2 regions of the Synechococcus sp. KORDI-52 genome follow, and region 2 is predicted to be linked to the other one. Evidence: predicted binding sites of a transcription regulator. Region 2 holds the regulator's gene; the other holds the start of a gene.
What was found. The regulator NtcA, encoded in region 2, controls nitrogen genes in cyanobacteria. The targets are predictions, from matches to a motif close to GTANCNNNNGNTAC.
Positions count from the first base shown of each region.

Region 1: a site for NtcA is predicted at 1,271-1,284, ahead of KR52_RS02700 (circularly permuted type 2 ATP-grasp protein). Genes of this name have one in related genera too.

Region 1 is NZ_CP006271.1:537,273-541,299, forward strand. It holds gene KR52_RS02700 (circularly permuted type 2 ATP-grasp protein) at 1-1,158, opposite strand, end outside; gene KR52_RS15220 (hypothetical protein) at 1,360-1,485, shown strand; gene KR52_RS02705 (sodium:solute symporter family protein) at 1,475-2,905, shown strand; gene KR52_RS14710 (hypothetical protein) at 2,902-3,051, shown strand; gene KR52_RS02710 (aspartate carbamoyltransferase) at 3,214-4,027, shown strand, end outside.
Region 2 is NZ_CP006271.1:193,701-197,727, reverse strand. It holds gene KR52_RS01100 (resolvase) at 1-440, opposite strand, end outside; gene KR52_RS01105 (DUF3146 family protein) at 1-16, shown strand, start outside; gene KR52_RS01095 (DUF3084 domain-containing protein) at 437-1,588, opposite strand; gene ntcA (global nitrogen regulator NtcA) at 1,616-2,332, opposite strand; gene rph (ribonuclease PH) at 2,392-3,135, opposite strand; gene KR52_RS01080 (cob(I)yrinic acid a,c-diamide adenosyltransferase) at 3,281-3,880, shown strand; gene dcd (dCTP deaminase) at 3,880-4,027, shown strand, end outside.

The DNA.
Region 1 (4,027 bases), 340 kb from region 2:
CTGGGGCCCGATCAGCATTCCGTAGCCTCCGGCTTCCGCCACTGATTTCACCACCAGTTGTTCGAGGTGTTCGAGCACATAGAGCCGATCGTCTGGCCGGGCACAGAGGTAGGTGGGGACGTTCTCGATGATCGGCTCCTCATCGAGGTAGTAGCGGATCATTGCCGGCACGTGGGCATAGATCAGCTTGTCGTCGGCGATGCCGGTGCCAGGGGCGTTGGCGATGGCGACCCGTCCTTGCCGCAGCACGTCGATGAGGCCCGGCACCCCCAGCATCGAGTCCTTGCGGAACACGGTGGGATCAAGAAAATCATCGTCGATGCGGCGGTAAATCACATCCACGGGCTTGAGGCCGTTGGTGCTGCGCATCCACACCCGGCCGCCTTCGCATACCAGATCGCGCCCCTCCACCAGGTGAATGCCCATTTCTTGGGCCAGATAGCTGTGTTCGAAATAGGCACTGTTGAACACCCCGGGCGTCAGGATCGCCACGCGGGGGGCGTCACTCCAGGGCGCCAGGTCCTGAAGGGTGCGCAGCAGATGGGAGGGATAGTCGTCGATCGGTTGAACGGCACGTCCTTCAAATAGGCCAGAGAACAACCGCTTCATCACCCGACGGTTCTCGAGGAAATAGGCCACCCCCGACGGACAGCGCAGGTTGTCTTCCAACACCCGCCAGGTGCCATTGCCGTCGCGGATCAGGTCGAGCCCGGAGATGTGGCACCAGCGGTTGAGCGGCAGGCTGATGCCCTGCATCTGAGGTCGCCAACCGGAGGAACTTTCAACGTCTTCCCGTGGGATCACTCCGTCGTTGAGGATCTGCTGGGGGCCATAGATGTCAGCGAGGAAGCGGTCGATGGCTTCCAGGCGTTGCAGCAGTCCCTGCTCCAGGGTGATCCAGTCGCTGCGGCCGATCAGCCGAGGCAAGGGATCGAAGGGGAGAATTCGTTCGCTGCCTTTGAGCCCGGAATCGTTGAGGCGGAAGGTGGCGCCAAGGCGACGCAGCAGCTGGCTGGCTGAGGCATGGCTGCGGTTGAGCTCGGGCAATCCCATCTGCCCTAGTGATGCGAGTAGTGGGGCAAGATCGGCGCGCGGCCTGGCCGTTTCGCTGCAGAAATATTCGTCGAAGCCGACCGTGGGTTTGTAGTCGGTGAACATCCTTGTCGCGCAAGCCGGGCGTATCCAAGGCGTCGCCCCACTCCACTTCGGGTGGTGGTTGCTACACATTCCGCAATTTCAGGCGATCGGACGCTGATCGCCTGTTGTTTGAGTATCCGAAGGCACCTGAATGGAGGGCAAAGGGCCAGGGCCTGCTGCCCCCTTTGCTTATCTGTTTCTGGAGTTCAAACACTCTTCGCCTTGGATGAATTGCTCTGGGCGCGTCTGATCTTTGCCCTTGGTGCCGTTGTGACTGCGGCGACGGTGGTGATGATTCTGCGCGGACACATGTATTGGAACCGCAGGGGGTCGACGGATGCCCGCTGACTCGGTTCCCTTCCTTCAGCCCGGGATCGCCTGGGCGTTGGTGGTGCTGTTCTCTGTTCTCTGGGTGGCGCTGGGGATTGCCTGGGGCAGGCGCGGTCAAGGCAATGCCGACGACTACATGCTGGCGGGGCGCAACATCGGGCTGGCTCTGAGTACGGCCACGTTGATGGCCTCCTGGGTCACCGGCAACACCACCCTGCTTGCCCCTGAATTCGGCTACAAAACCGGCCTCTGGGGCATGTTCAGCTATGCCCTGGCTGGGCTTGGCCTGATTCTGTTCGCCCCCCTGGCCTCGCGGATCAAGCAGTTGATGCCCAACGGGCGCACCAGCGGCGACTTCATCCGTTTGCGGTACGGACGACTGGCCTGGTGGGTGTTCATGCTGATCACCGCGATCTACACCCTGGGCTTTCTGATGACCCAGGCGATGGGTGCTGGCTTGCTGCTGCAGGCCCTTTCAGGCTTCGACTACCACGTGGGAATGGTGGTGGTGATTGGTGTTGCCACCGTCTACACCCTCTTCGGCGGAATGCGGGCTGTGATCGGCACCGATTTCATCCAGTCGCTGTTGATCATGGTGCTGCTGGCGGTGGTGGCGGTGCTTGCCTTCCGTCAATTCCCGATGCCCGAGGTGCATGCCTCTTTGCTGGCCCAGCATCCTGATCGGCTTGATCTGTTGCTGCCGGCGGGCTTGTTGATCGCCTGGAATTCCGCCCTCTTTTCGATGGGCGAGGTGTTTCACAACAACATTTGGTGGTCCAGGGTTTTCGCCAGTCGGCGCTCGGTGGTGATGACGTCCTTCGTGTTGGGGGGAATCGCCTGGATGAGCGTGCCGATGGTGACGGGCTCCATTGGCCTGGTGGCCCTGGCCCGTGAGTTGCCTCTCGAGCAGGTGAACATGGTGTTCCCTGTGATGGCAGCCGATCTGCTCGGGGCCGGCGGCGCGGCCTTGGTGTTTGTGGTGGTGTTTGCCTCGCTTACTTCCACCTTGGATTCGTTGCTGGCATCTACTGCCGATCTGTTGGCGGAGGATGTGTACTTCCGCCTGTTGCGGCCCCAGGCCAGCGACCTGCAGCTCAAGCAGGCGGCGCGGCTGATGGTGGTGGGATTGGCCGTCGTCACCCTGGCGCTGTCCTGGCCGCGGCTGGATTCGCTGGCGTCGGTGCTGTTCTTCACCGGTGCCCTGGTGGCCTCCACGGTCTGGCCTGTGGCATGTGGGCTCTACTGGCGTACGGCCAACCGCACCGCTGCCATTGCGGCCATGCTCGCCGGCAGCGTTGTGGGCCTGCTCGCCTATGTGCTGATCGCGCCCTACTGCGCTGCTGTGTTTTCGGCGGCCGTGTCGGCGGTTGTGATGCTGATGGGCAGTCGGTTTTGGCCGGAACGCTTCGACTTCACCTTGCTGCAGGAGGAGGGATGATCCAAACAGTTCCTGTGATGGCTGGCCTCGTTGGTCTGTCGGGCTTTCAGTTTTTGCTGGTGGCCAGTCAGTTCGCCCTGGTGCTGTCGGTGCTCGTGTTGCTGCTGATCTGGTGGGTGGAGTGGCGCAATGGCCGGGTTTGGTGATGTCTTCTGAAACCCGTCACCACAGCACAATCTTTTCCGGAGGTTTGGTTAAGAAGCTGGTTCTTCATGGACGCAGCAGTGTGGTTGTTGTTACCGGTGAAAGATGTAGTTCCTGGCTTTAGCACTCGGTTTGGCAAACAGGGTGTTGATCCCGATCCCGCTATGGCACAGGCCAAATCAGCAGTTGTGGAAGCGTCATCGGTTCAGATTCGGTTTGAGCCGATGGGGCCCGATGTCTACGGGCAGAACCAACCCCAGGAGCTGCTGGCTGCCATTGCCGAAGACGTTGAGCCTTTGAAGGATTTGGTGGATCAGCACGTGGTGTCGATCCAACCGTTTCGCCCCGAGGTTTTGTTGCAGGTGTTTCGGCTGGCGGCGAAATTTGAGAGCAATCCAGATCGCTATTGCCGTCACAACACGCCGCTCACCGGCAAGATTCTGATCAACGCGTTTTACGAACCAAGCACGCGCACGCGCCTGTCGTTTGACAGTGCTTGGCACCGACTCGGCGGTACCTCCATCAACATCACCGACAGGGCCACCACAGGGATCGCCAAGGGCGAGTCTCTCGAAGATGTCGCCCACATGTTCAACAACTACGGCGATTGTGTGGTGCTTCGGGATAGCGATCCCGGTGCCGTTTATGCGATGACGTCCACCCTTCGGATCCCGATCATCAACGCTGGGAATGGGATCGATGAGCATCCCACCCAGGCGATGGCCGATTTGTACACGATCTTCAAGTGGCGCCCCAAGCTTGCTGAAGCTGAAGTGGCACCCGCTGATCGAATTCGCATTGGGATCGTCGGAATTCCCTCTCGGATGCGAACGGTTCGCTCCCTGTTGAGGATCCTTGCCAAATTCCCGCAGACCGTGGACGAGGTGGTGGTGATTCATGCCCCCGGGTTGGAGCCGGATCAGCCGCTGTTCGACCCAGGACAGTTGGAGGAGCTTGAAGCTTGTGGGATGAAGGTGC
Region 2 (4,027 bases):
CAGGGCCCGGTTCTGAGCACGAACTTTGGGGCCGGCTCTGGCCATCGCAGGTGGCATTGAAGGTGCTCTTCCAGCATCACCAGGGCGGCAACAGCATCCAGGTCCACCGGTGGAATGCGCAGCCCCGTCGGCAGGACTCGGCGCCAACCTCGAGCGGGCCATAGCGTCCAGTACCGCTGTCTTGCCCTCAGGGTGCTTCCCTGTTCCGGAATCACCGTGAGGCTGCCCAGGCGTTTGAGCCGTTTGATCCATGCCTGGCTTCCCGTGCCATTGCCGATCAGGATGCGGTCCAGAGGTTGGTCTTGATTCCACCGCTCCAGCCAGGGTTCCACGGCCTCTGGGGTGAGGAGGTGGCCCTCGCGGACAAGTCCAAGATCAAGATCGGCCAGCACCAGGCCACACTTGCAGCGGCCTGGATCGAGCACCGCAACCCGCTTCATCGGGAGGCCTCAATCTTGACGACCACAGGATCGGCGCTCTCGCTGACCCCAGAAGCAATCACCTTCAAGATCACGCTTTGGCTGGGCTCTTCCATCAGACTCTGGGCCAGTTGAGAGACGGCCGATCCATCAAACTGCAGCCCTTCCGTGAGGGATCCCCGCCGTTGCACCTCCGCATAGGCCGAAGCCAGGAGAAGGTTCAGGCGTGTGCGGATGCTCTCCGGAGTGCGTTCATCCTGTTGCAGTGTGGTGGTGGCCAGCACGTCCCCGCTTTGCGCCACCCGACGGTTGGGACGCACCTCGGGGAAGGCGTACACCGCCGTTTCGCCGCGCAGCACATTGGTGGCGGAGCGCAGTGAGATCACCCAGGTGTCCGGTTCTCGGATGATGCTTTGCAGCCGTTGCACGTCGCTGCGGGGGACGCGGATCAACTGGCGTTTGGGGGCTTCACCCGGCCTCACCTTGGCGTAGGCATTGAGATTGGCTTCCTGAAGCAGCCTGTCGACAGCGAGTTTTGCTTGCTCTGGAGCGTCGAGCCGAACCGTTGCTCGCGCCAAGGTCTGTCCGCTGCTGATCACCACCGACCCACGTCTGAGGGCGACCAGATTGCGTTCGAGATCCTTGAGTTCCTGCTCACCGGATCGGATGCGGCTGCGCACACTCTTCAATTCAGCTTCCGTTCGCTGGATATCGGCATCGCGGGAGGCGATATCGCGGGTTAATCGTTCGCGCTCGGCCTCGAGTTGGGCGCGTTCGTCCTGAAGCGGAGCCAGTTCAAGGCGCAGGGTGTCCGCCCGTTGCTGCGCCTGCTTGAGCTCAGCAGCAATCCGCTTGGTGTCCGTTCGGGTCTTGTCCCGTTCCCGTTCGGCTGCATCGAGCTGCCGTCGGCTGTCCTGGAGCCGGGCTTGCAGAGCATCAAGTTCAAACAGTCCCACCCTCAGCTGGCGGCTCACCAGCAGCAGCAGGCCGAGCGACAGTGCGCTGATCAGGCTGCCAGTCAGCACTGTGATCAGAACGGCGGTTCGCCGCGGGCGCATTTTGAACAAGCTCAGCCTGGCTTTGCCAACGCGGCTGCCCAACCGGTCACCCAGGGTCGACAGCACGCCTCCGAGGACCAGGAGAACGAGGATTAACGCCCAGCCGCTCATGGCTGCACCTGTCGGTCGCGTTGCTGTCTAGCTGAAGCGTTTGGCCAGAGCGATCGGATCCAGAACGGTGATTTTTTTGCGATCAATCTGAACCAGACCGGATTGGCGCAAGTCTCCCAGCAGACGCGTGATTGTGACGCGGGTTGAGCCAATCGCTTCAGCGATGGCTTGATGCGACAGGCGCAGATCGATGGTGATGCCCAGCTCATCGGCCACGCCGAAATCTCTGCACAGCACCAGCAAGAAGCTCACCAGACGCGAAGACATGTCCCTGTGGGTCAGGGTTTCGATCATTGTTTCGGTCTGAAGAATCCGGCTGGACAGGCCCTGAAGCAAGCGCAGCCCAACGCTGGTGTCCGCTTCGATGGCGGCCTTCACGGATGTCGCCGGTGCTGTCACCATCTCAACCCTGGTGAAGGCCACTGCGTGATAGAAGCGATCGGATCGTTGACCGGTCAGCAAGGAGAGCACCCCGAAAAGGCTGTTCTCGCGGAGCAGGGCCACCGTGATCTCTTCGCCTGATTCATACACGCGGGAGAGGCGAACAGCTCCCCGGCGGATCAGATACACCCGTTCGGCGGGATCTCCGGGAAAAAAGATTGTCTTGTTGCGGTCCACCAGCTCACTGCTGGCGCCATCCAGATCGCGGATGATCTCCAACAGGGAGCGATTGGCCGGCTCTGGACTGGGAGCTGGAGCCACCATCTGTGGGGCGTATCGGCTGAAACCTCGGCTACTGGTCATGACAACCCCCCTGATGAAGCGAAGTTACGGAGCCATCGGTGGCCGCCATGTAGCCGTTATTACGTAAAGCTGCTGTGCTCGTTCAAGGCTCCATGTTGCGCCTGCATCAAGGATGTCAGGCCCGGCTCCGCAAGATCCAGCAAATCATTGAGCTGGCTGCGGCTGAAGGGGGCTCCTTCCGCTGTTCCTTGAATCTCCAGCAGGCGACCATCGCCAGCCTGCACAACATTCAGGTCCACCTCAGCCCTGCTGTCCTCGCTGTAGTCGAGATCCAGCAAGGCTTCGCCATTCACAAGGCCGACGGACACGGCAGCCACCTGGTCGACCAGGGGTGATTGTTCCAGCACTCCTTGCTGCACGAGCGACCGGCAGGCCTGTTCAAGGGCCAGCCAAGCCCCGGTGATCGACGCCGTCCGGGTGCCGGCATCGGCCTGGATCACATCGCAGTCGATCAGCAAGGTGCGCTCCCCAAGGCGCTCCATGTCGATCACGGCGCGCAGGCTGCGGCCGATCAGCCGTTGAATCTCCTGCGTTCGGCCCGACAGTTTCATCAACTCTCGGGATTGCCGCTGCGGCGTGGAGCCCGGGAGCAACCGGTATTCGGCGCTGAGCCATCCCAACCCCTCTCCCTTGCGCCAGCGGGGGACCTTCTCCTCCAGGCAGACGCTGCAGAGAACAGCGGTTCGACCGGTGTGAACCACTAGGGAGCTCAAGGCAAACCCCATGGGATTCCAGCTCACCGAGAACGGTCGCAACTGCCGCGGGCTTCGACCATCGGTGCGGTGTCCAGGTGGTTGGCTCATTGGTGGTGTGCAGTTGTTCAAGCCTCGCAGGCGGTTGGTTCTCGCCCTGTTCAAACACCATGGGTGGTGTCAATCCCCTTGTGGAATGTCATCTCGCCGCTACATTCAAGGTCTTGCCGGGGTCGCCCGGACGGATGTTGCCGCGATGACCACAAGCCTTGTCGACCCCCAAGCCTTCCAGAACTCCCTGGATCGGGATCAGCAGGCTCTGCAGCGCGCCGGCTTCACTTCCTTGCCTGCCGTCTCCGACCCACCACCTTTGTATGTGGTGGCACCCGAAGGGCAGTTGCAGGTGCACACGGCGCCCTACCGAGGCAGTTTCGCCAGTGTGCTCAGCCAAGCCATGCGTGCCGCCGGCTTGGGCAGTCGTGTTCTGATCAGTCAGTTCCTTAAAGGGGGCGTGCAACAGGGACCCGCCGGTCGCGTTCAACTCTGTGGCGGCCTTGTCTGGCTGCGGCCCGAGGTGCCTCTCTGTCTCTCCTCGCCGGATCATCCCGGTGGTGCGGAAGCGGTGGCTGCGGTTTGGGCCATCTGCCGTCAGCACCTGATCCAGGGTGATCTCGATCAACTGGTGCTGGATGAAATCGGCCTTGCTGTGACTTTCGGATACCTCAATGAGGCGGATGTGATTGAGGCCCTTGAGCAGCGGCCCGCTTCGATGGATGTGATCATCACTGGACCTGCAATCCCCTCCGGTGTGGTGGAGATGGCAGATCAAGTCACGGAGTTGCGCCGAGGTTTCTGATGCTCAAGTGCGATCGCTGGATCACTGAACAGGCCGGACAGGGCATGATCGAGCCCTTCCAAAGTGGCCTTGTCCGTCATCTGGATCCGGAGCAGAAGCTGCGCCCCGTGCTGAGCTTCGGTTGTTCCTCCTATGGCTATGACCTGC